Regions from separate parts of the Glaciecola sp. 1036 genome, predicted to be linked through region 2. Evidence: predicted binding sites of a transcription regulator. Region 2 holds the regulator's gene; the other holds the start of a gene.
The links. Region 2 encodes FNR, which switches genes on or off when oxygen is low (the NO sensors DNR and NnrR bind a similar motif). Its sites were predicted from a motif close to TTGATCTAGATCAA; they were not measured.

Region 1 (11,700 bases), on a different contig from region 2:
AATTCTTGACCATCAGTACCACCGCCATTGTTTGCGCTACCTACGCCACAAGCGCTTAGATCAGCGATGTTTTGTGTAACAAAGAGCTCTATTGCTTTAGGTGTTCCACCTGAAAGTGTGCCGTCTACTACCGTTGTTAAAATAAGCGGTGCAGCAGATGGCGTTGGAGGATCGCCCGGATCACCTGGATCACCTGGGTCTCCCGGATCACCTGGATCTCCCGGATCGCCTGGATCGCCTGGATCGCCTGGATCGCCTGGATCTTGATCACAGTTTTCAGCAGTATAAATCGCATCAACAAAGCTTGGATTGTCAACGAATGGATTTCGATTTCCTTGATACTGATAAATTTTGTTATGTCTATTCGCTTCAATATCGTCAACTGGATCCTGTTGATGCCATTGAATAAGCGTACAAAGCATACCTAATCTAGGCTCTCCAGGACCTGTAGTGGTGTTCACTAAAACTAGGTCTGGTGTGTCATCACCGGAAGCACCTTGGTAGCGAGTGTCCATATAGAACATCATACGTGCTACGTCACCTTTCACCTCGTCACGAGGTTCGAAAGAATCGTTATCTATGCGATTGATTGGAGATTCGCTCAATGGTGCATCTGAATTGTCATAATCTAAGTTACCACGTGAACTATTGATTGAAATATCCGTGGGACGAAGATGATGGATGTCAGTGTAACCGTCTTGAGAGTTTGAAGGGAATCCATGAGAATTCGGCCAACTATGTTCACGGTTCCAGTTATCTGGGTTCGAAGATTGACTACCGCTACCGTTAGTAAATTTACTTTGCGAACGACCAGAATAAAATAAGATCACGTTGTCAGAATTATTTGGGTCTTCGTCAGAAGCAGTCAACGCACTCCAAACTTGAGAATAAGACAAAGGCGTATGGCCTTGGGTTGCTTTATCTGTCAGTAAGGCTTTTACTTGTGCAGCGGGTAATCCATCGTTAATAGCATTAAATACGTCAGCATAGAAACTTAAAGAATCAAAAGAATCCGGATCAGCAATAGGTGATAAGTCTGGGCAGTTGAAACATGGAGCGACTAGCTCGCCATCTCCTGGGTCACCTGGGTCGCCCGGATCACCTGGGTCTCCTGGATCACCCGGATCGCCTGGGTCTAAATCAGTTGTGTGCTCACCTAGATTGCTGAAGTCGTCTTGCGGTAAAGCGGTAAATTCAACGCTAGGATCAAAGGCATTGAATTCGTCTGTATCGCCTGTTGTAATTTGAGGAATACGGATAATGGTTGCGTTTTGCGTAGACACACCACCGACATTCCACGATGAACCTGGGTCAACACCTAGTTGCCCTATCGCGTCTACTGTAACGCCATTGTTTGCCAAAACAACAGTATCATCGCCGTTAAAAAAGTTACCAGAATTCGTTAGCTGGGCGACAGCTAATATGGCATCAGCAGCGTCATTATCTGCTACCACATAAGTTTCACCCGGCGCTAACATGCCTGAAAGTGAAATACTATTACCAGCAGAAGTATTACCATTGAAGTAGAAATCGAGCGTGTAGGTACCTAAATCAACAGCAGCTTCACCTGCATTGTAAATTTCTACAGCTTTATTGTTCGATGATCCTTCAATGTATTCTGAAATAAAGACATTGGCGTGGGCGCTAGAAGCGGCTAGCATCGCCAACGATAGAGTCGTAAGGGTCTTTTTCATCACATAGGTCCATTTTTCATTATAGTAAAAATAACCTGCACCAAAGTACAGGTCATCTATGAACTATATGTGACAAAATTTTGACGGTCTAGTCTAAAATTGAAATTTATTGATAACTTTTCGCAAAGATGTACTTGAAGATAAGGTGCCTAAGTCAGGCACCTCAAGCGCTACGCGGCTTTTACATCTTTAAATGTAGAATTGAACCAATCGGTCAACATTTTTTTCTCATAATAAAGCGGGCGGTCATTTCGGATAGAGCGAGGTCCTTCCAAAAATCCCATATCCTTAAGTTTAACATTTTCGGACATTAGGACTTCACCGGCTTGATCAATCAATTCATACGAAAATTGCATTCTAGGAATATCAATACGACGAATTACTCTTACGTCATACATATTAGGATCATTAAACAGTGACATTCCAGCTCTTGTATCACCAGCCAAATCTAAATCTGTTACTTGCATTTTTAATTGATAACCTGCAGGTAACTCTGCGGTTAACTTTTCAAAATGCTTTTGAATAGTATTAAATACATAGCGACGATACTTTTCAGTACTGCTGATACGGTCTCGAACATCAGTAAAAGATTTAGGCTCTATCCATTCAATTCTTACAGAATTCTCTTCACTTTCTGTCACTACAGTTGAGGATTCTTCTTCAGCCGCTAATACATGGCTACTTGATAGAAGCAAGGCAAGGCTTAAGATTATTGGTTTCATAGAACACCCCCTTGAGGTAATTAGTAAGCTTAATTATAAACTAGCTACTTAATATACGTTAATTTTTTCATTTTAGTTGCTTAACGTCGTTTATAAAGGTTTTGGCAAAATACCTGATTGCTCAATTAAACCACAAAATCGAGTAAGGTTTTCCCCAAACAAATACGGATTCTTATCCTCTGAAATACAATATCGTTGATGAAAAATATTAATTGAATCAACGTTTTCAGTTACTTCGATAACATAATCTGTTTGATGCGGTTTCAGTGACATATTGTTGCGCATGAAATCATCTCGCAACGTCATTATCTTCTGTCTATCAGGCAAATTGATCACGGTACCTGTCCAACTTGAAAAAGTTTGACCAATACTCATAATTGCATCTCTTGCCCAGTTTGTTTGCAAGACCCAAATAATTAATAGCACTTGCACGACGATAATAATTTTGCGCCACATGTATTAAGCCGTTCTCCTTTATACAACAGGGAGTTACTGTATATTGTGAATACTTCCTATTGTCAACGCTTACCTTCATTAGAGGGTATCTAATATTAAAAGTTCGTATGATGTTTAAATACAAAGAGTGAATGTTGATAATATTGATCTCAGTTAATACTTTAGTGGTCAAACTTGTTATACTGTTGCAAAAGTCATAGTCGTATAGGAATTGCCTTACACATGAATGAAAAAATTAAGGTAAAGGACGTCACGCCGGTCAAGGTAGAAAAGCCAACGTCATCAGTTAAGAAACCCAATTATTCTGCCCGCAGTCGAATTTATGTCCGGGCTGTTGAAGGTATTTTCGAAAATATTAGGCGTTTCTTTGGACTCATTTTTCTTGGGGGCTTTGCTTTAGTCCCTTGGATTCCCTATGACGGTCAACAAGCTGTGCTTTTCAATATCGCGGAACAACGATTTAATATATTTTCTCTCACCTTGTGGCCCCAAGATTTAACCGTTTTAGCTTACATACTAATAGTTTCGGCATTTGCCTTATTTTTTGTAACCACCTTTGCTGGGCGAGTATGGTGTGGATTTATGTGTCCTCAAACCACCTGGACTTTTATTTACATCTGGTTTGAAGAAAAAATCGAAGGACCAAGAAATAAACGAATGAAGCTTGATCAGCGCAAAATGGACGCTGATAAGTTTATTCGTAAAACACTCAAGCATATCGCTTGGGTGGGAGTTGCATTACTGACGTCATTAACCTTTGTGGGTTACTTCACACCCATCGATCAGTTGTTTGTCGACTTTTTTACCCTTAATACCCCTTTCTGGATTGGTTTTTGGGTCATCTTCTTTACTGTTTGTACTTATGGTAACGCTGGATATATGCGAGAAATTATGTGTACTCACATGTGTCCTTATGCGCGTTTTCAGTCTGCTATGTTTGACAAAGACACCTTTACTGTCTCTTACAACCCAACCCGAGGTGAAAAACGAGGTCCTAGAACTCGTAAAATGTCCCAAGAAGAAGTTCAAGCAAAAGGACTTGGTGATTGCATCGACTGTAACCTTTGCGTACAGGTCTGCCCCACCGGCATAGACATTCGCAACGGACTTCAATATGAATGTATCAATTGTGGTTCTTGTGTGGACGCTTGTAATGGGGTGATGGACAAAATGGGATATGACAGAGGACTCATCAGCTTCACGTCTGAACATCAACTTGCAGGTGGCACGACTAAAATTGTTCGACCTAAACTTATCGGCTATGCCATTGTTCTTACCCTCATGTGTAGTTTGTTAGTCTGGGATTTAGCCTCAAGAGTGCCCTTAGAGCTGGATATAATTCGTGACCGAAATTCTCTTGATCGGGAAAATATGGAAGGCTTTATTGAAAATGTGTATACATTGAAAGTCCTTAATAAGTCTCAAGACGAAGCTACCTATACGATTTCGGTAGAAGGTTTACAAGATTCCAAATTTTATGGTGATCAGCAAGTGACCGTACCTGGCGGTGGTGTCTACACATTACCTGTCAGTATTGGGGTCTCTCCTGATAATCTTGAAGTTGGTACCCAAAAGATTTACATACACGTTAGTACTGTTACAGCACAAGGTGATACTATAGAGGTAAGCGAACCTACTACCTTTATATTTACCGGTGTCTGATTTTAGTTTTAACCGATTAACGCCAGATCTTATTCTGGATGCCATAGAAAGCCTAGATGTCCGAGTTGACTCTGGGCTTTTAGCATTAAATAGCTACGAAAACCGCGTTTATCAATTTGCGCTGGAAGACGGTAGGCGCTTGGTGGCTAAATTTTATCGCCCATCTCGCTGGTCTACAGAGCAAATTTTAGAAGAGCACAACTTTGCTTTAGAGCTGCAACAAGCCGAATTACCTGTGGTAGCGCCGGCGCTTTTTGCAGGGCAAAGTTTGCATCAATATGACGGATATCAATTTGCGCTATTTCCTTCGGTTGGTGGACGACAGTTCGAGGTAGATAATTTAGATCAATTGGAGTGGATGGGACGCCTAATTGGCCGAATTCATGCCGTTGCAGCTAAACAAAACTTTCAGTTTCGACCACAAATTTCGATTCAAGATTACTTACAAAAACCATTGCTACAACTGCAAAACTCATCCATTGTACCTAGCCACCTGCATGAATCTTTTTTCACAATTTTAAAACTAGTAGTCGACAGCGCTAGCAGCAAATTCACGGATAATTATACCAGTATTAGGCTGCATGGTGATTGCCATCCAGGTAACATTTTGTGGCGCGACAGCCCTATTTTTGTGGATCTTGATGATTGTCGTCAAGGCCCGGCCATTCAAGATTTGTGGATGATGATGAATGGCGACAAACAGCAACAATTGCTGCAAATAGATACCTTAGTCAGTGCATACGAAGAATTTTATGACTTCAATCACCAAGAGCTAAGCCTAATTGAGCCATTAAGAGCGATGCGCATGGTTCACTATATGGCATGGCTAGATAAACGTTGGGAAGATCCCGCATTTCCAGTAGCATTTCCTTGGTTCGGTGAAGATAAGTACTGGGAAAATCAAATTCTCGCTTTGAAAGAAGAATTTGCTAATTTACAAGAACCCGCATTAAAGCTTCTCCCATAAATCATAAAACAAATTTAACCATTGTACTTTCTCGCTAACAAGGTATAGTGCCCGCCGTTGAGGTGCCCACTATTCTTGCAATAGTGCGTTAAACGGGAAACAGGTGCGATACCTGTGCTGCCCCCGCAACGGTAAACAACGTAAACTCATTAAGTATGTCGAAGGTTTCGATAGGTCAACCACTGTGTATGGAGCAAGATGTTTTTGCTGAACATGGGAAGGTCTTAGTTGAAGTTGTGAGCCCGGATACCGGCCTTGATATGGGTGTTTGAAATTCAAACAATTTGATTCATTGCTCGGGCGGAGCAATCAACAAGGACAACAATGAAAAACAATACTAGTATTGCGCTGATTTCATGCGCAACCAGCCTCCTTTGCCTTTCAACCGCAAACGCTGTAGAAACCATCACTATTACAAGCCCACGGACCCACATTCAGCAACAATGGGTGACAGGAAGCTATGTCAGCATTGATAAAGCACAAATTGAAGCTTCTGGTGCAAACACAATCGCTGAGCTTTTATCCTCTGTTTCGGGAACCAACATATCAACGTCAGGGCCCTTAGGTGCGTTAACTGAAATAAGATTTCGTGGCAGTGAATCGAATCATGTTTTGGTGACCGTGGATGGCGTAGAAATTAATGATAATGCTCAAGGTGGGCTGATTGATTTAGCTCATCTTACTACCAATAACATTGAGCGCATCGAGATTTTAAAAGGTCCTCAAAGTGCATTATGGGGCAGTGCTGCAGTAAGTGGCATTATCAACATAGTAACAAAAACCGGCAGTCAAACTAAGCGTTCCTCTTTAACAGCCGCGTATGGTAATGCTAATAGCTACCAGTTGTCGGCCAGTACATCAGCAGCATTCGACAAGGTTCATTACAGCGCAGGGTTATCTTATCTCCAAACAGATGGTCACAATATTTCCAGAGTGGGTGACGAAGATGACGGCTATGAAAATTTGTCCTTTAATGGCAAAGTGACTTGGCAAATAAACACGGCAAATATTATTGATGCTAATTTTCGCTTTGTTGATTACACCAATGAATTTGATGAGGTGAGTTTTCTTACAGGATTACCAGCGGATGCTGATAATCAAACCGAAGGAAAGCAATATTCGGGCGCCTTGCGTTGGCAGTTTTCCTCTGAAAACAATATTTGGTCTCAAATCCTCACCTATCATGTTAGTCGAAACCGTAATGACAACCTAAGCGCTGGACTTGATACTGGTAGTACCATTGGCAAAAAACAACGCTTACTGTGGAACCATCAGTTTTCCATTACCGAAGATAGCATTGTTAATTTAGCTTACGAACATGTTGAAGAGGACTTTGAACAACGAGGACTTGCCACGCCTTATGGTGATCCTAATCAAATTCAAGACACCACTTCAGATGCACTGATCGCAGACATTAATTATCAAGCTAACAACAGGATAAAACTCATTGCAAACTACAGGTTTGATAAAAACAGTGATTTTGACGACGCTGATAGTTACCGTCTTGGTACTAGAATACAATTATTAGATCAAGTGACCTTGTTTGCTAGCCAGGGTAAAGCGATTAAAAATCCTAGTTTTACTGAAAGATTTGGTTATTTCCCAGGTACATTTTTAGGTAACCCTGAATTAGAACCTGAACAAATAACAGGCTCAGAAATCGGTTTAACTTGGCTGAACAATCTATATTCTATGGAAATCAGCCTATTTAAAAACAAACTGGAAAATGAAATCCTTGGATTTGAATACGACATTGACTCTGGACTTTATACTGCAAAAAATGGGGAACTAAATACCCAACATAGAGGTCTAGATGTCAGGTTTTACCAAGAATTAGCAGATTTTCGTTGGCAGATAAGTTATAGCTATTTGGATACACAAGGGCAGCAAAGTAAGCAATTACGTCGCTCTGCCCATTCTGGCAGCTTTTGGGTGAGTTATACGCTGGCGCCAAAGCATAATGTTTATGTGCAAGCGGATTACACAGGTAGCAGGATGGATGTTTTTTATCCTCCCTATCCCTTGCCGTCAGAATTGGTTGCGCTTAAAGCATATTGGTTAATCAATGCTAATTACCAATACAAATATAGCGAAAATCTGAGCTTAGCTATGAAGTTAGAAAATATCGCCGATAAAAGATATGAAAATGTGTTTGGATTTGTTGGCAAACCCTTTGGTCTAATGGCAAGTTTAACTTTCACTTGGTAAAATACTTTGTATTAATTTAGATAACGCGTTTGCTTATCAAGCGCGTTATAATGATCTACGAATTTTTTAATCAGTATTAATGTCTAACTGTCATTTGCTCAGTATAAACATTAAAAATAGAATCAAAGGTTAGGACGTTACATGAAAAAAATCTTTTTGGGACTCTTCGTTGCTTTAATGGTGCCTTTACAAGCCATCGGTCAAGTAAATCTGTGGGAAGAAGGTGAGCACTACCAAGTATTGGATGAAAAGTTATCATCAAAGCCAATAGTGAAAGAATATTTTTCTTTCTGGTGTCCTGCATGTTTTCGCTTTGAATCTATGGTAGGTGAATTACAACAACAACTTCCAGAAAAAGTAAAGTTTGAAAAAGTCCATGTAAATTTCATGGGATTTACCACCGAACCAATTCAAGATCACGCCACACTTGCAATGAAAATTGCAGAACGTTTGGACAATGGTGATTTCCTAAAAAGCAGAATGTTTGACTACATACATGTGCAACAACAGGGTAAAAACATTTCATCCTTAGAAGATTTTCGCCGCTTATTTATCGTAAATGGCGTTGAACCTGAAGAGTTTGATAAATACGCGAATGGCTTTGCTGGTAAAAGTTTATTAGTGAGGAATAATAACGATGTTAAGAAAAACAGAGCCTATTTAGGTAGCGTTCCAAATTTCATCGTTAACGGAAAATATCAAGTTTTACTAGGCGCTGAAGGATTAGAAACTTCTCAAGATTACATTGATTTAATTCTGTGGTTGCTAGAGCAAAAATAGTTTCCTTATGAAAAACAAAGGCAGCTTAATTTAAGCTGCCTTTTTTATTGGCGACGTTAATTAGGCCAATTCATCTGAAGCGATGCGATAACGCGGATCTTCGTTAACATTAATTTCCACATATTCACCGGCTTTTTTCAGTAATTGGCGACACTCAGTACTTATGTGTCGAATGTGCAGTGTCTTACCCTGCTCTTTATATTTGTCTGCTAAACCGTCTAAGGCATCAACGCCTGAGCTATCCCAGATTCTTGACTCTCTAAAGTCAATTACCACATCTGCAGGATCATTTTGTGGATCAAAGATATCTCTAAAGTGCGACACTGACCCAAAAAATAAAGGGCCTTCTAAGTCATATACTTTCCAACCATCTTTATCGGTATGAGTCTTGGCGTTGATATGTGTTGCGTGTTTCCATGCAAACACTAACGCTGACACTATGACACCGACCACCACAGCAATGGCTAAATCGGCAATCACTGTCACAGCAGTTACCAAAAACAACACAAACGCGTCTTCTTTATTAATGCCTCGAATGATCCTAAAGCTCGCCCACTCAAAAGTCCCGATTACCACCACAAACATTACCCCCACAAGGGCAGCAAGTGGGATCATCTCAATTAAGGGGGCTGCAAATAGAATAAATGCGAGCAATACAATGGCCGCTGTAATGCCAGATAAACGACCACGACCACCACTGTTAATGTTAATCATGCTTTGCCCGATCATGGCACATCCACCCATGCCGCCAAAGAATCCATTGACTGTATTGGCAACGCCTTGACCAACACATTCTTTATTTCCTCGGCCGCGAGTATCTGTCATTTCATCTATTAAGGATAAGGTCAGCAAAGACTCAATAAGACCTACTAACGCCAAAATAATAGACGTAGGAAGAATGATATATAGAGTTTCTAAGGTAAAAGGAATTTCAGGAATCGCAAAACTCGGTAACTCACCCGCCAATGTTACACCTGCTTTTTGGTCAGCAGGAACTGAATCTCGCACAAAATCTATCACCGTACGCGCTTCAAGATCTAAACCGTGCACCAACAATGTCACTGTTATAATGGCGACCAAAGATGCTGGTACCGCCTTGGTTAACTTTGGCAATAAATAGATAATCGCCATGGTTAATGTCACTAATCCTAACATCCAGTACAATAGGCTTCCTGACATCCATTGAGATTGCCCGACTGCAGTTTCAATTTTGAACTGACCTAATTGAGCTAAAAATATCACTATCGCCAAGCCATTTACAAAGCCTAGCATCACAGGATAAGGTACTAACCGGATAAATTTCCCAAGCCTAAACACACCGGCTAAAATCTGAATTAAACCCGCCAAGACTACCGCAGCAAAAAGATATTGCACCCCATGGTCCTTAACTAGAGCGACCATGACCACCGCCATTGCCCCTGTAGCACCAGAAATCATACCTGGACGCCCACCAATTGCCGAAGTAATTAACCCCATCATGAAAGCAGCATACAATCCGACCATAGGCTCAACACCTGCGACGAATGCAAAAGCCACTGCTTCTGGCACTAATGCAAGAGCAACAGTAATGCCCGACAGCAGGTCATTTTTTACGTTGCCTTGAGCACCGTTGAAATGATTAAACATAAAAAAATCACGTATTGATTAACAAAGGAGCGCGAGTGTATCAAAAATTCCACAGGTTTTCTTTTAACAGATTGTTAAATCTGAATAATGACTAAGTTCACACTCGCAAATCGATGAGTACTGTCGCTACAGCATATATGATCCCAGCAAGGACAACCAGCAAAGGAGAAAAGGATCGCCATTTAAACAAAGCAAACAACACGACCACGAAAAAGATATCGTTAGTGTGGGTTATTGCACTAGTAAATACAGGATTGACGAAAGCTGCACCGAGTAATCCGACAACACCCGCATTAACACCCGCTATCGCATTTTTAATAATTGAATACGCCTGTAATTTTTGCCAAAACGGCAATACGCCCATTAGCAACAAAAATCCCGGTAAAAATATTGCGAATGTCGCAACACCCGCATTTAACAAAGGAAATCCTTGAGAATCAACACTAAAGCCTAAGTAAGCTGCAAATGAAAATAATGGTCCCGGAACACTTTGAGACGCGCCATAGCCAGCCAAAAAACTAGATTCGTCTAACCAATGATTAGCCACGGTAACATCTTGCAGAAGGGGTAATACAACATGCCCTCCACCAAATACCAGTGCCCCAGATTGGTAAAAGCCGGCGAATAAAGCGGCTAAATCAGCATCCTGATTAGGTGATGATTGTAAAACAAGGACAACACTAAGGGCTAATAGGGTAAAAAAAAGTGACAAGCAGAATCCGGCTGCACGCTTACTTACATTAAACCTTATCGATTGCTGTTCAACATTGTTGTGGTTAATTACCAGAGCGCCTGCGACTGCGGCAGCTAGCAAAACCGCGAGATGCACACTCAGATAAGGTAGCATCAAAATAATACCAGCACTTAAAATAGCAATCGTCTTTCTTTGCAGACCAACACATAAGTTTCGCCACATACCCCATACAGCGTCAGCAACAATGACCACAGCAGCCAATTTAAGTCCGTATACCAGCATATATTCAATATCCTGAGGTATGAGAGCAAGACTCTTAGCGAACAAAATGAGTAAAATAATAGAAGGAGCAGTAAAAGCGATAAAAGCTAAAATAGCGCCGCCCAAGTTAGCCCTGGCATAACCAATAGCGAATCCTAGCTGACTGCTAGCAGGTCCAGGTAGAAACTGACACAGTGCAACCAGTTGCGAAAACTCATGATCTAACAACCATTTTTGTTTTACCACAAAGCTTTGTCTGAAGTAGCCAATATGAGCGGCCGGCCCTCCAAAGGATGTACAGCCTAAATATAAAAAACGCCAGAAAATATCCATATAATTTTTAAATAACGCTGTAGCACTAGACACTAAAATAAATCCTCATAAGTCCCCACTTTTATGGGAAGAATTTGCTTAGATGCATGAATAAATTTCCCAATATTTTCAGAAACATCCTACCTTCTATTTCAAACCTTTGATTTTAAATACATTTTGGAATGGTCTCAAGTTTGCTTTTACCAGCTTAGAGTAATAATTATTGGCAGAAGCTGCTGCGCCATAAAAAGAACCATTATGAAGGGACATTATGTTTATTGTTAAATATTATGCGTTAGTGTCAATACTGTTTTTTTC
Region 2 (11,700 bases):
AGGAATTAGCAGAAACTATCTATGAATATTTGCATTCATAACGCTAAATGTTTGATAAGATAGCCAGTAGTTAGATTATTGATGTAGATTTATGATTTGGACATTACCCAATATCATCACTATTTTCAGAGTAGTGTTGATTCCCGTTTTTGTTGCGGTGTATTTTTTAGATTGGAAATGGGCGCGTGAACTTGGCGCATTTATTTTTTGGTTAGCCGCTATTACGGATTGGTTTGACGGGTATTTAGCACGTAAACTTAAACAATCGACCGCATTTGGTGCCTTTTTAGACCCTGTAGCAGACAAATTAATCGTTGCCGCAGCACTGGTGATGGTTACGCATACCTTCGCTACGCCACATATTACAATACCCGCCATCATTATTTTAATTCGAGAGATTTATGTATCGGCCTTAAGGGAATGGATGGGCCAGCATGGTGTTTCTGACGCCGTAAAAGTAAATTTGATTGGAAAAGCGAAAACTATGTCACAAATGTTAGCCCTTATTGGACTGCTGTCTGGTTTGGACTATTTTATGGGCTTTCCAATTTATTGGGTATTTTTAGGTAAAATATTACTGTGGATTGCCGCGTTTTTATCGGTATGGTCCATGATTGTATATTCAAATGCGGCATGGAAAGCCCTAAAACGCATTGATTAACACCCAGAAAAGGTTATTTTTACAGCGTTCTGTTTAAAAAATAGCTGAACAGAATAATAATCGAATTTTAGTAGTTGACAGATACATTTATCTCGGTAGAATTCTGCCCACATTTCGAGGGGCTGTAACGAAACTTGAAATGTGAGCAACAAAATATGCGGGAATAGCTCAGTTGGTAGAGCACATGCCTCGTCACGAAGTGATTGACAAGGCTTGGCGAACCAGATGTTGCAAAGAACGCTAGCTAAACAAAATATGCGGGAATAGCTCAGTTGGTAGAGCACAACCTTGCCAAGGTTGGGGTCGCGAGTTCGAGTCTCGTTTCCCGCTCCAAATTTTAAGTCTTTGACTTATAACTTGGAATCACGGCGCTGTGGCAGAATGGCGATGCAGCGGATTGCAAATCCGTACTATTCCGGTTCGAATCCGGTCGGCGCCTCCACTTACTGCTACGGTAAGCACCCATGCCCGGGTGGTGAAATTGGTAGACACAAGGGATTTAAAATCCCTCGCTGATAACAGTGTGCCGGTTCAAGTCCGGCCCCGGGCACCATTTCCTCAAATGTTTATTTGAATTGACATTAACTTTCTATAGTTTGCGTCCTTTATTAGCCTGTGTACAATTAAATCAATACGTTCTTTCTTTGCCATGAACTTTCAATTTTAATGATTATGGTCTAGGTCCAATAATTTTTTCTTAACCTGTAAAAGGAAAATACATGTACGAAGAATATGATGATCAGCAAGAGCTAGAAACGGTTTATCAGAAAGCTAAAAAAGCCCTTGAAGAAGTAATGCCTGACTTCAACGCGCTAGATGAATACTATCATTAAAGAAATGTTTAAAAAACGGTGTAGCCATTGTCCGTTTTGCCAGATCTATCTTAATATTTAACCAGAACTATTTTTCAAATTCATATTTTATTTTCACCGAAAATCAACTACATGTTACACTTGCTCCCGAGTTTACAGGGGTAAGTGTATGTCAATTATAAGCACGCAAGAATTACAACTAATCATTGAAAATAACTATATCTGGCGTAACAAAAACGTTCAGTTATTGTTTACCACTATGGATTCGTCGGGGCCGGGTGTTAAACCTGACATTGTGAAGCAAAACCCTGAAGTTAGAATTCCGAACTCTATTTTTTTTGATTTTCAACATGATGTTGTTGATAAATCTAGTCCTTATTCGAACACCATGCCTTCCTTAGATGAATTTGAAACAGCCATGAATGAACTAGGCATTAATCCAGACAATATTTTGATTGTGTACGATGATTTTGGCAATTTTTGCGCTTCAAGAGTCTGGTTTATGTTAAAGAGTGCAGGGGTCTCTGATGTATTTGTGTTGTCTGGTGGTTTACCAAAGTGGTTGCAAGAAGAACGGCAAGTAACTTCATCCTGTATCAGTGCTAACAAAATCGATTCATTTGTTGCCAAGCCTAGTACAGACTATGTTTTTGTGAATGCTGATGAAGTATTAAGTAATATTGAAACAAACACATATAGCCTGCTAGATGCTAGAAGTCCGGGTAGATTTTCAGGGCAAGAGCAAGAAACTCGCGTAGGTTTGCGCTCTGGTCATATTCCTAATTCCGTCAACTTACACTATAAAAACTTACAACAGGAAAATGGCGAATTTAAATCAATAGCCGAAATTTCACATTTGTTAGCTGATATTGAAAAAGAAAATGGGCTCATATTTTCCTGTGGTAGTGGTGTAACTGCCTGTATTCTAGCGCAAGCGGCAGATATGCTAGATCTGAAACCGTTGAAAGTATTTGATGGTTCGTGGTCGCAATGGGGCAAAGAGCAGCATTTACCTATAAAAACTGGGAGTTAATAATGGGTTTAGATCTTGGTGTTTGGCTTACCATTGCTGTCATGCACGCAGTTGCAGTGGCCAGTCCTGGACCAGACTTCGCGGTGGTGTTAAAGCAAAGCTTGCAGCAGGGAAGAAAGCTAGCGATTTGGACAAGCATAGGTGTGGGTGTTGGTATTCTAGTTCACGTAGCCTATTCTTTGCTGGGTATAGGACTTTTGATCAAAGCCAATCAGTGGATTTACAATGTATTGCTTTACTTAGCCGCGGCATACCTAATTTATATAGGTATTTCAGGTTTGCGGAGTGCTTCATCAGTTGATAATCCTGAAGATCTGAATAATGTAAAAGTGCAAACAACTCAGCAAGCATTTTGGATAGGTTTTATTACCAATGGGCTCAATCCAAAAGCTACCTTGTTTTTTCTCGCTTTGTTTTCTTTGGCAATTCCGTTAGAAACCAGCTTAACAGCTAAAATAATCTACGGATGTTATCTAGCGTTTGCTACAGGATGTTGGTTTATCTTTATAAGCTTTATGACGAGCCACCATAAAATTCGATCACTTTATCAACAAAAGGGTTATTGGTTCGATCGAGCTATGGGGATTGTGTTAATATGCATGGCCATACTACTAGTGGTAAATAACTAATAAACTATGGAAAATCAGTTGCCAGAGAATTCAGTGCCGAATGAAACTATAGATGTAAGAAAACTCTTTGAAAGAGCGCTTGTGCTCAGTAAACAAAATACTTTTACTTTATTCCAAGGGTTGGTCGTCATTTTAGCGGTTACTATGATCTTCTCTGTTTACGTGGTTAATACCTTTAATATAAGCTCTATTGAAGATATACAGAAAATTGAAGATCCAAGTTTTTCTTTAGCATTTTTCTTTTATACCTTAATTATATCCCCGATGTGGGCAGGTATTTTGATGATGTCGCTAACATCCGCTAGAAAGCTAAAGCCAAGTCCATTTCAAATATTCCAATATTTCAAGTTCCTACCAGCACTTGGATTAGTTGCAGTGGTAATTGATTTACTTACCCAAATTGGGCTCATGTTGCTTGTATTGCCAGCATTTTATGTCTATATGGTGTCAACATTCATAGTTCCATTGATTACAGATAAGCAACTTGGTCCACTTAAAGCAGCCATTTTATCCGTAAAGATGACGCACCAGCACTTTAATAAAATTGCGTTGCTATATTTAATATTTTTCGGTCTAATGCTCGCAGGATTTGCGAGCCTTGGGTTAGGCTTTATCTGGATTTTACCGTATATACATAATGTAAAAGCGATTTTGTATCAGGATTTATTCTGTAAAACCCTTACTACAGAGATAAATCGCCCTGAAACTACAGGAGTTTTCGATGCATAAGTTTAAAATTATTGGTATTTCGATATTCGTTTCAGTATTAGTGCTTGCACTCATTTGGTTGGTGCAACCAGAGCCTTCCGAGGTGATGGATATTCCTGAAGTGGAATATTCTGACGACCCTGTACCTAATTTCGCTGAAATCAGCAATGTTAAAGAAAAAAAGAAAGCTTTCTTTGATTATTTAAAACCTGCCATTGCGTCCCAAAACGAATATATTTTAAAAGTCCGGCAAAATATACAAGCCTGGCGGGCTAAGTATGTCGCAGGGGAAGAGTTAACCGAAAAGCAGCAAAGAGAACTTGCGTTTTTGTTAGATGAATATCGCGTTGATGAGGATCAACCTGAACTCGTTATTTTCGACAAACTATTAGCTAAAGTTGATATTATTCCTGCTGAGTTAGTTCTAATCCAAAGCGCGAACGAATCTGCTTGGGGAACTTCTCGCTTTGCTCGAAAAGGTTATAACTTCTTTGGGCTTTGGTGTTTTGTTGAAAATTGCGGCTTTGTACCCAAACGACGCAATGATGGCGCATCACATGAAGTAGCTAAATTTGATAATCTTTCTAGTGCGATGTACTCCTACATGAGAAATCTGAATAGCCATCCGGCTTATAAAGAGCTTCGTACAATTCGCCAAGAACTTAGAGAAAATCAACAAAAAATAGCGGCGACCCGGTTAGTCGAGGGTTTAAGCAAGTATTCGGAGCGTGGTGAAGAATACATTGAAGAATTAAAACAAATGATTCGTATCAACAGGGAATTAATTTCAACGTGAAGTATTTTTTAATTGTAGTTTTAAGTGTGTTTTCTGGTTTAAGTGCGGCGGAAGAACTTGTATTAGAATATAAGAGTTTTTATAGCCATGTACGCAAATTAAATAGTGAAGACACTAATAAATTACAATTTGCCTTTGGTTTGAGACATATAGAAAGACAAACTATGTGCGAAATAACCGAGGCTAGAATAAGTACTGATAAAAAACAGATTCCTATCAATATTACCAGTGAAAACAGATTTACAGTCCCCCTTGAGCGGGCACTGAATATGGTAAATGCAAAAGTCATTTTACAATTGAATGATGCAGCTAATAAATGCGATATGTCTGTTCAATTAGAAACTATTCCAGAATTAGTAAAAAATGCATATTCACAACAGGAATTGACTGAGTTATTCAATCAGTATGCAATTTTCTTTGAAGATATGGGCGGCTTTTTATCTTTTATGATGCCTTCGGTTTCTGGTCTAGTTATTCACTTTGACGATTTGAACTACGAAAAACTCAAATCTGGTCACGAAATCATCAATGGTCGACTTGAATTATCAGAGCAAGACATAAAGGATCTTGTCACCATTGAGTTTACCGAAACGCCATTGCGTATTACTGCGCTCACTCAATCTTCTTGAGTAATATTTAACTGATATTGAATTTGTTGTGACAAACGCTGAACGGCTTTGTATCCTTCAATAGACAGTTCTTCCGCTCTATGAAAATCTAATAAGCCAACATCTCGAAGTTGTGGTTCTATCAAAATATCCGGCGGATCACCCGCTAAACGAGATCTTGTAACTCTCGCTTGCAATATCTCTAACGCAGACGACATTACGCCCATGATCCCAGGTGGAGACTTTTTATCTGATTTTGGCGTCGGGGAGAACCATTGTTTCATAAAACCGGAACTGCCTTTTTCCATGAATTCGTCAGTCCGCTGTTGCACTTCCTCATGTTCATGTTCGAACTTTTCAATCAACTCAGGTCGAAAATCGGCTGATAGGTTTACTGCGATTACGAAATCTGCGCCAAGTTGACGACATTGATTTACAGGCACTGGGTTTACAACCGCACCATCAACTAACCATCGCCCTTCATGTTCTATGGGCGCAAATAGGGCAGGGATAGCACAGGAAGCTTGGATAGCATCATTAATATCGCCTTTATTAAATATGACTTCCTTACCTGAATAGAGATCTGTTGCCACTGCAGTAAAGGGTTTTTGCATAGTTTCAAAAGATTTAGCACAGAATTCATTTCTATGTTTTTCAAATACTTTTTGCCCGCTCGCAAGACCGCCTCGACGAAAGCCGATACCCAACAAGGTAAATACTTGCCATTCAGACAAGGTATTTGCCCATTCTTCAAGTTCATTTAACTTACCACTGGCGTATGCTGCACCGACATATGCTCCAATAGAACAACCTGCAACTACGTCTATCTTAACGCCAAGTTCCTCAAGGGCTTTTATAATACCAATATGTGCCCAACCTCTAGCCGCGCCTGCGCCAAGTGCAATTCCAATTTTCACTTAGTATCCTTACTATTTAATTTCTACTATGGATATAGTAGAAGAATCTTCAATGGGGGAGCGTTGAACAAAATTATCTTCTGTATCAAATGCGGTATCCCCTTGTGCTTTATAATCAAAATTACTTTCTAATTGTTCAAAATCAAATAAATTACGATCCAATAAATGCGATGGCGTAACCGATTGAATTGCTCTGAACATTGATTCAATGCGCCCTGGGAAACGTTTATTCCAGTCTTGAAGCATCAATTTGATGTTTTTACGTTGTAAATTCTCTTGAGATCCACAAAGATTGCAAGGAATAATTGGGAACTGCATGGCTTCAGAATATTTAGCAATATCAGATTCGGCGCAATAGGCCAGTGGACGAATTACCGTATGATTACCATCATCACTGACTAATTTGGCTGGCATAGATTTTAATTTGCCACCATAAAACATGTTTAAAAATAAAGTTTCTAGCATGTCGTCTCTATGGTGACCCAACGCGATCTTTGTGGCACCAATTTGACTTGCAGTGGTATATAGAATGCCACGTCTAAGCCTAGAGCAAAGTGAACAGGTGGTTTTTCCTTCAGGAATTTTATCTTTTACAATGGAGTAAGTATCTTCTTCAACGATACGATACTCAACCCCCAAGGTTTGCAAGTATTCTGGCAGCACATGCTCAGGAAAACCAGGCTGTTTTTGGTCTAGATTAACCGCCACTATAGAAAAGGAAATAGGCGCGACTTTTTGCAAATATAACAAAGTATCTAATAGTGTATAACTGTCTTTGCCACCAGAAAGACACACCATAACCTTATCGCCATCAGCAATCATTGAAAAATCAATAATGGCTTTTCCAGTTTCTCGGCGAATTCTTTTTTGTAATTTTTTAAAACTGTTGGAAGAGGTTGCTAACACCTTTACTCAATCTCAATAACTAAAACACAGCAAAATTATACATTATTCAATAGAAAATAATGTACTTTTTGCTGTGCCTAACTATGAATTAAGGTTTAACGACTAAAGTATCGCAATTCAATTGGTCAATGATGTGCTCGGCAGTATTTCCTAATAAAGCTGCGCTTAAACCACTGCGTCCTACTGAACCTAGTACTAGCATTTCGGCATCTAATTCACTGCACCATTCAGGAATAATATCCTCGGGTAAACCCTCTGCAATATGTAAATTGGATTCGGGAATATTTTCAGTTTTAGCTACCGCTTTCATTAATTCAGTGTGCTTTTCCTTTAATGTTTGATTATAAACTTCGGCTGAGAAGCTAGGTACTTCAACGCTGACATGTATCGGAGCGCCGACAAAAGTGTTTGCTAAATGCAATTCAGCATTTAACGCGCCGGTCAAAGCCTGAGCTGTAGCAACGATTTTGTCGTTGAGTAAACTGTGGGTTTTGTCATTGGCATTGATACTTAATGCTGCGACAATTTTTCCATTGTCAGGCCAGTCATGATCTTTGACCATCAGAACATTCACAGAACTTTCGCGTAATAATTGCCAATCGTGCGGTGTGAAGAGCTTTTGTCCAATTTTTTCATGGGCTTTACAGGATTTAATGATGAGATCACAGTTTTCTTCGGTAGCTAAATTGACGAGTCCTTTATGTACCTTTTTATGCCAAACAACCTCAATATTTACTTCTGCATCCGGATACTGAGCCAAGGCCTTTTGCATTTTTTCCTTTTGGCTAAGCACAAGCGCTTGTTTCATGTCGAATCTTTCTTCAGACGTTAGAATATTCGTCATATCGAAAGTACTGTCGTAAATACATGATACAAGAGTCACCTTGCAGCCATCGACCCTTTTTGCCAATGTTAAAGCTCTAGCGAGTGCCGGTTGTAGTTCGTGGGTATGAGGATCGAAAACGGCGAGAATATGGGTACAAGCAAACATGGTCTATCTCCTTATATTGATACATAGCCAGTATATAAAAAAGAGGTTATGTATAGAACATAACCTCTTTGGGATAGATCAATTAAACTCTAGAAAGTCAGTAACTTATTCGTTTACCGCAGTAAATGGAATGTCTGATTCAGGAAGGCGCTGTTTAAGTCCATCAACGTTTTCAATAGTAATGAGTTTACCTTCGACTTTGATTAAGCCTTCTTTTTGAAATCTAGTCAATAAACGACTGATAGTTTCAACCGTTAAGCCTAGGTAGTTACCAATTTCATTACGGGTCATTGATAAGTTAAATTGTCTGGCAGAAAACCCACGCTCATCAAAGCGTTGTGACAAATGACTGATGAAATGTAATAAACGTTCTTCAGCACTACGCTTGCTCAACAACATCATTAAATCATGATCGTGTTTTATCTCAGCACTCATAAAACGCATAATTTGTTGTCTAAGCTTAGGATAACGAACTGATACCTGCTCAAGTGTTTGATAGGGAAGTTCACACACCATAGCTGTTTCTAAGGCTTGTGTATAACTTTGGTGTAAGTTTTCTTTTAAGGCATCAAAACCAATAATATCCCCAGGGAAATGAAAACCTATTATCTGTTCAACGCCGTCTTTATCACTGACATAAGACTTAAATGAACCAGATCGTACCGCATATAAACTGTGAAATTTATCCCCAGCTCTGACTAATTTATCGTGTTTATGCAAAGGGCGTTTGCGCTCAATGATGTCATCAAGTGATTCTAATTCGTTTTTATTAAGTGCCACTGGCAGGCAAAGATGGCTAAAACTGCAACTTTGACAATGAATGGAAAGTTCAGGTACGTTTGACATTGCGTTTTATAAATGTAGATTTAAGTGACTACACTGTAACGCCAAATTCCTGAAAAAGCAAAATTAATCCACTTAAGAATATGCTCGCAGCTATTAGATAACGACTTATAGGGTGTTGAAAGTAAGGCAGTAAACTTTGTAATCCAAAGCTAATGATCAACAGGGAAGGCAGGGTGCCTAACCCAAAACTAAACATCAATAAAGCGCCTTGAGTAGCACTTCCGGATGCTAGGCTCCAAGTTAAGGCTGAATAAATTAGCCCACAGGGAAGAAATCCCCAGATGGCGCCATATGCAATGGCGTGAAACGGTGTTTTGGCCGGTAAAAACTTCTTACTTAAGGGCTGAATGCGCTTCCAAATAATCTTTCCCGCAGCTTCTAAATGCGACAGCAAACGCCAGATCCCACTAATATAAAATGCCAACAGAAATAAAAAAGCGATGCTGACATAACGTAAAACAGGAACATCAGTTACCAAACTGCTGGAAACAATGCTGCCTAAATATCCGGTAATTGCTCCTAAAAAGGCATAGGTCAATATCCTACCAAGGTTGTAGGCGAGAGAATAAAGTTGTTTATTCGCATTTGGCGGTGTCGCGAAGGAGAACGCTGAAATCACACCGCCACACATGCCGATACAATGCACGCTACCGGCCAGTCCCACTAAAAATGCCGAAAATATAGAAAGGTCACTCATCTATTTTATCAGATGCAGCTTTTTGTTCATTTTTGTCTTTTTCTTTACTTTCAACATCATCGTCAAAAAGGATGCTATAACCTTGACGCTCTAAATCATCAAACTGATTATTTCGTACTGCCCAGAAAAAAACGCCTATGGCTATTGCTACTATAATAATCGCCAAGGGAATTAACACATAAATTATACTCATAGCATCCTCTTAACGCATTAAACGAGTAGAGTTATACACAACAATAATCGAACTTAAGGACATGCCTAATGCAGCTTGCCAAGGACTTAGTAAGCCCATTACTGCAAACGGCAGAACGATGACATTATAACTAAGCGCCCAAATAATATTTTGTTTTATTTTAGTTTTTGTGCGTTTCGCCATGCTTATCAAATCAACCAAGGCATTTAATTTGGGATTGATTAAGATGACATCAGCTGCATTCTTGGCTAAATCAGAGGCGTTTCCGACCGCAACAGACACATCAGCAGCCGCTAATACAGGGGCATCATTAATGCCATCGCCTAGCATTATTAATGATTTACCTTTCGCTTGTTCTTGTTGTACATAATTGAGCTTTCCTTCAGGCGTTTGTTCACCAACGGCGCGATTAATTCCAATCTCTGTTGCAATATTATTCACGTTTTTTTGCTCATCACCGCTTAGAATACATAACGAATAGTCATTTAATTCACTGATCACTTTTTGAGTCTCAGGTAATACTGTGTCGGTAATTAAAAAGGCTGCAACGATTTCATGATTTATTGCAATATACACATTGGCATTAATGGTATCGCAAACCTCTGCATTGTTTAGTTGCGATTTAATAAAGCGTTTAGATCCCACTACCACTAAATTTCCATTCACCTTTGCTAGTACGCCTTGACCAATAGTGATTTGATAATCTTCTAGTTGGAAATCATGGGCGTCAAATCCGTAGTCAAAAGCTTTAGCTATGGGATGTTCAGAGCGTTTTTCGATGAATGTTGCCAACTGCATAACGTAATCTTGTGAGTACTTATCAGACAACATATGTATTTGTTGAATAGAGAATTTACCCTGAGTCAAGGTGCCGGTCTTATCGAATATTATGTCTGTGGCGTTGGTCATTTGCTCTAAAGCATCGGCTCTTTTTAATAATATGCCTAATTTATTCAATTTTGCCATGGCACAAGTTAGGGCAGAGGGAGTAGCCAATCCTAGGGCACAAGGGCAGGTTGCAACTAAAACAGAAATAGTGATCCAAAAGGCATCTGTACTGTCTTGCAGATGCCAATAAATATAAGTTAACGCACTGATCATTAAAACAATAGATACAAAATAACGAGAGAAGGTATCTGCCATTTTTGCAATCTTGGGTTTTCGCGCTAAAGCAACTTCTTGCAAGCGAAGAATTTGATTCATCATGGCAAACTTTAATTGACTAGTCACTTCGATTTCAAGGTTAGCTTGCTGGTTTACGGTACCCGCGTAGACTTGTTGCCCCTGCGCTTTAAATACCGGCTCAAACTCACCGGTTAGCATAGATTCATCAATAGTAGACTGGCCTTTTACAATTTTGCCATCTATTGGAATTGATTCACCTGCTTTGACCAATACATGTTCACCAGCAACAAGCTGTTTAGCTAACACTGACACCCAGTCGTTATTGACTAATTTACTGGCTGTAGCAGGGATTAGTTTAAGCATATTAGAAGATATTTCAGTGGCTTTATGCCGTGAACGGTGTTCTAAGAAACGACTGATTAGCAAGAAAAAGATAAACATACAGATAGATTCAAAATACACTTCACCACTGCCATCATTGACGGCTAGCAAACCGGCAATGTAGGTTGAAAATATGGCAATGGTAACAGGAACATCCATATTAACGGTTCGAGCCTGTATGGCTTTTAGCGCACTTAGATAAAATACACTTGCAGAATAAAAAACGACTGGTGTGGTTAACATTAAGCTCACAGCATTAAAGTAACCTTGTGTTTGCGCATCTAAATTCCCAAACACATCAAAATATTGACCAAAGGCGAGCATCATCACTTGCATGGTCATAATGCCGGCAAGCCCCAGCTTTTTCATGTAACTTTTTTGTTCTTTTTTGAACGAC

Region 1: ccoG (cytochrome c oxidase accessory protein CcoG) is a predicted target of FNR. The motif match lies at 3,016-3,029, and genes of this name have one in related genera.

Annotation. Positions count from the first base shown of each region.
Region 1 is NZ_JBLWFH010000003.1:357,638-369,337, forward strand. Features, by position in the region: gene ACNKW3_RS06610 (ExeM/NucH family extracellular endonuclease) at 1-1,694, opposite strand, end outside; gene ACNKW3_RS06615 (DUF3016 domain-containing protein) at 1,865-2,416, opposite strand; gene ACNKW3_RS06620 (hypothetical protein) at 2,507-2,872, opposite strand; gene ccoG (cytochrome c oxidase accessory protein CcoG) at 3,095-4,534, shown strand; gene ACNKW3_RS06630 (serine/threonine protein kinase) at 4,527-5,501, shown strand; cobalamin riboswitch at 5,545-5,773, shown strand; gene ACNKW3_RS06635 (TonB-dependent receptor plug domain-containing protein) at 5,826-7,709, shown strand; gene ACNKW3_RS06640 (thiol:disulfide interchange protein DsbA/DsbL) at 7,851-8,489, shown strand; gene ACNKW3_RS06645 (SulP family inorganic anion transporter) at 8,550-10,115, opposite strand; gene chrA (chromate efflux transporter) at 10,213-11,436, opposite strand; gene ACNKW3_RS06655 (diacylglycerol kinase family protein) at 11,654-11,700, shown strand, end outside.
Region 2 is NZ_JBLWFH010000001.1:75,263-86,962, reverse strand. Features, by position in the region: gene uvrC (excinuclease ABC subunit UvrC) at 1-41, shown strand, start outside; gene pgsA (CDP-diacylglycerol--glycerol-3-phosphate 3-phosphatidyltransferase) at 95-661, shown strand; tRNA gene ACNKW3_RS00395 (tRNA-Gly) at 919-994, shown strand; tRNA gene ACNKW3_RS00390 (tRNA-Cys) at 1,029-1,103, shown strand; tRNA gene ACNKW3_RS00385 (tRNA-Leu) at 1,128-1,214, shown strand; gene ACNKW3_RS00380 (sulfurtransferase) at 1,643-2,506, shown strand; gene ACNKW3_RS00375 (LysE family translocator) at 2,509-3,135, shown strand; gene ACNKW3_RS00370 (hypothetical protein) at 3,154-3,864, shown strand; gene ACNKW3_RS00365 (glucosaminidase domain-containing protein) at 3,857-4,639, shown strand; gene ACNKW3_RS00360 (DUF2987 domain-containing protein) at 4,636-5,268, shown strand; gene rssA (patatin-like phospholipase RssA) at 5,256-6,164, opposite strand; gene ttcA (tRNA 2-thiocytidine(32) synthetase TtcA) at 6,177-7,070, opposite strand; gene uspE (universal stress protein UspE) at 7,159-8,061, opposite strand; gene fnr (fumarate/nitrate reduction transcriptional regulator Fnr) at 8,167-8,907, opposite strand; gene ACNKW3_RS00335 (sulfite exporter TauE/SafE family protein) at 8,936-9,604, opposite strand; gene ccoS (cbb3-type cytochrome oxidase assembly protein CcoS) at 9,597-9,797, opposite strand; gene ACNKW3_RS00325 (heavy metal translocating P-type ATPase) at 9,807-11,700, opposite strand, start outside.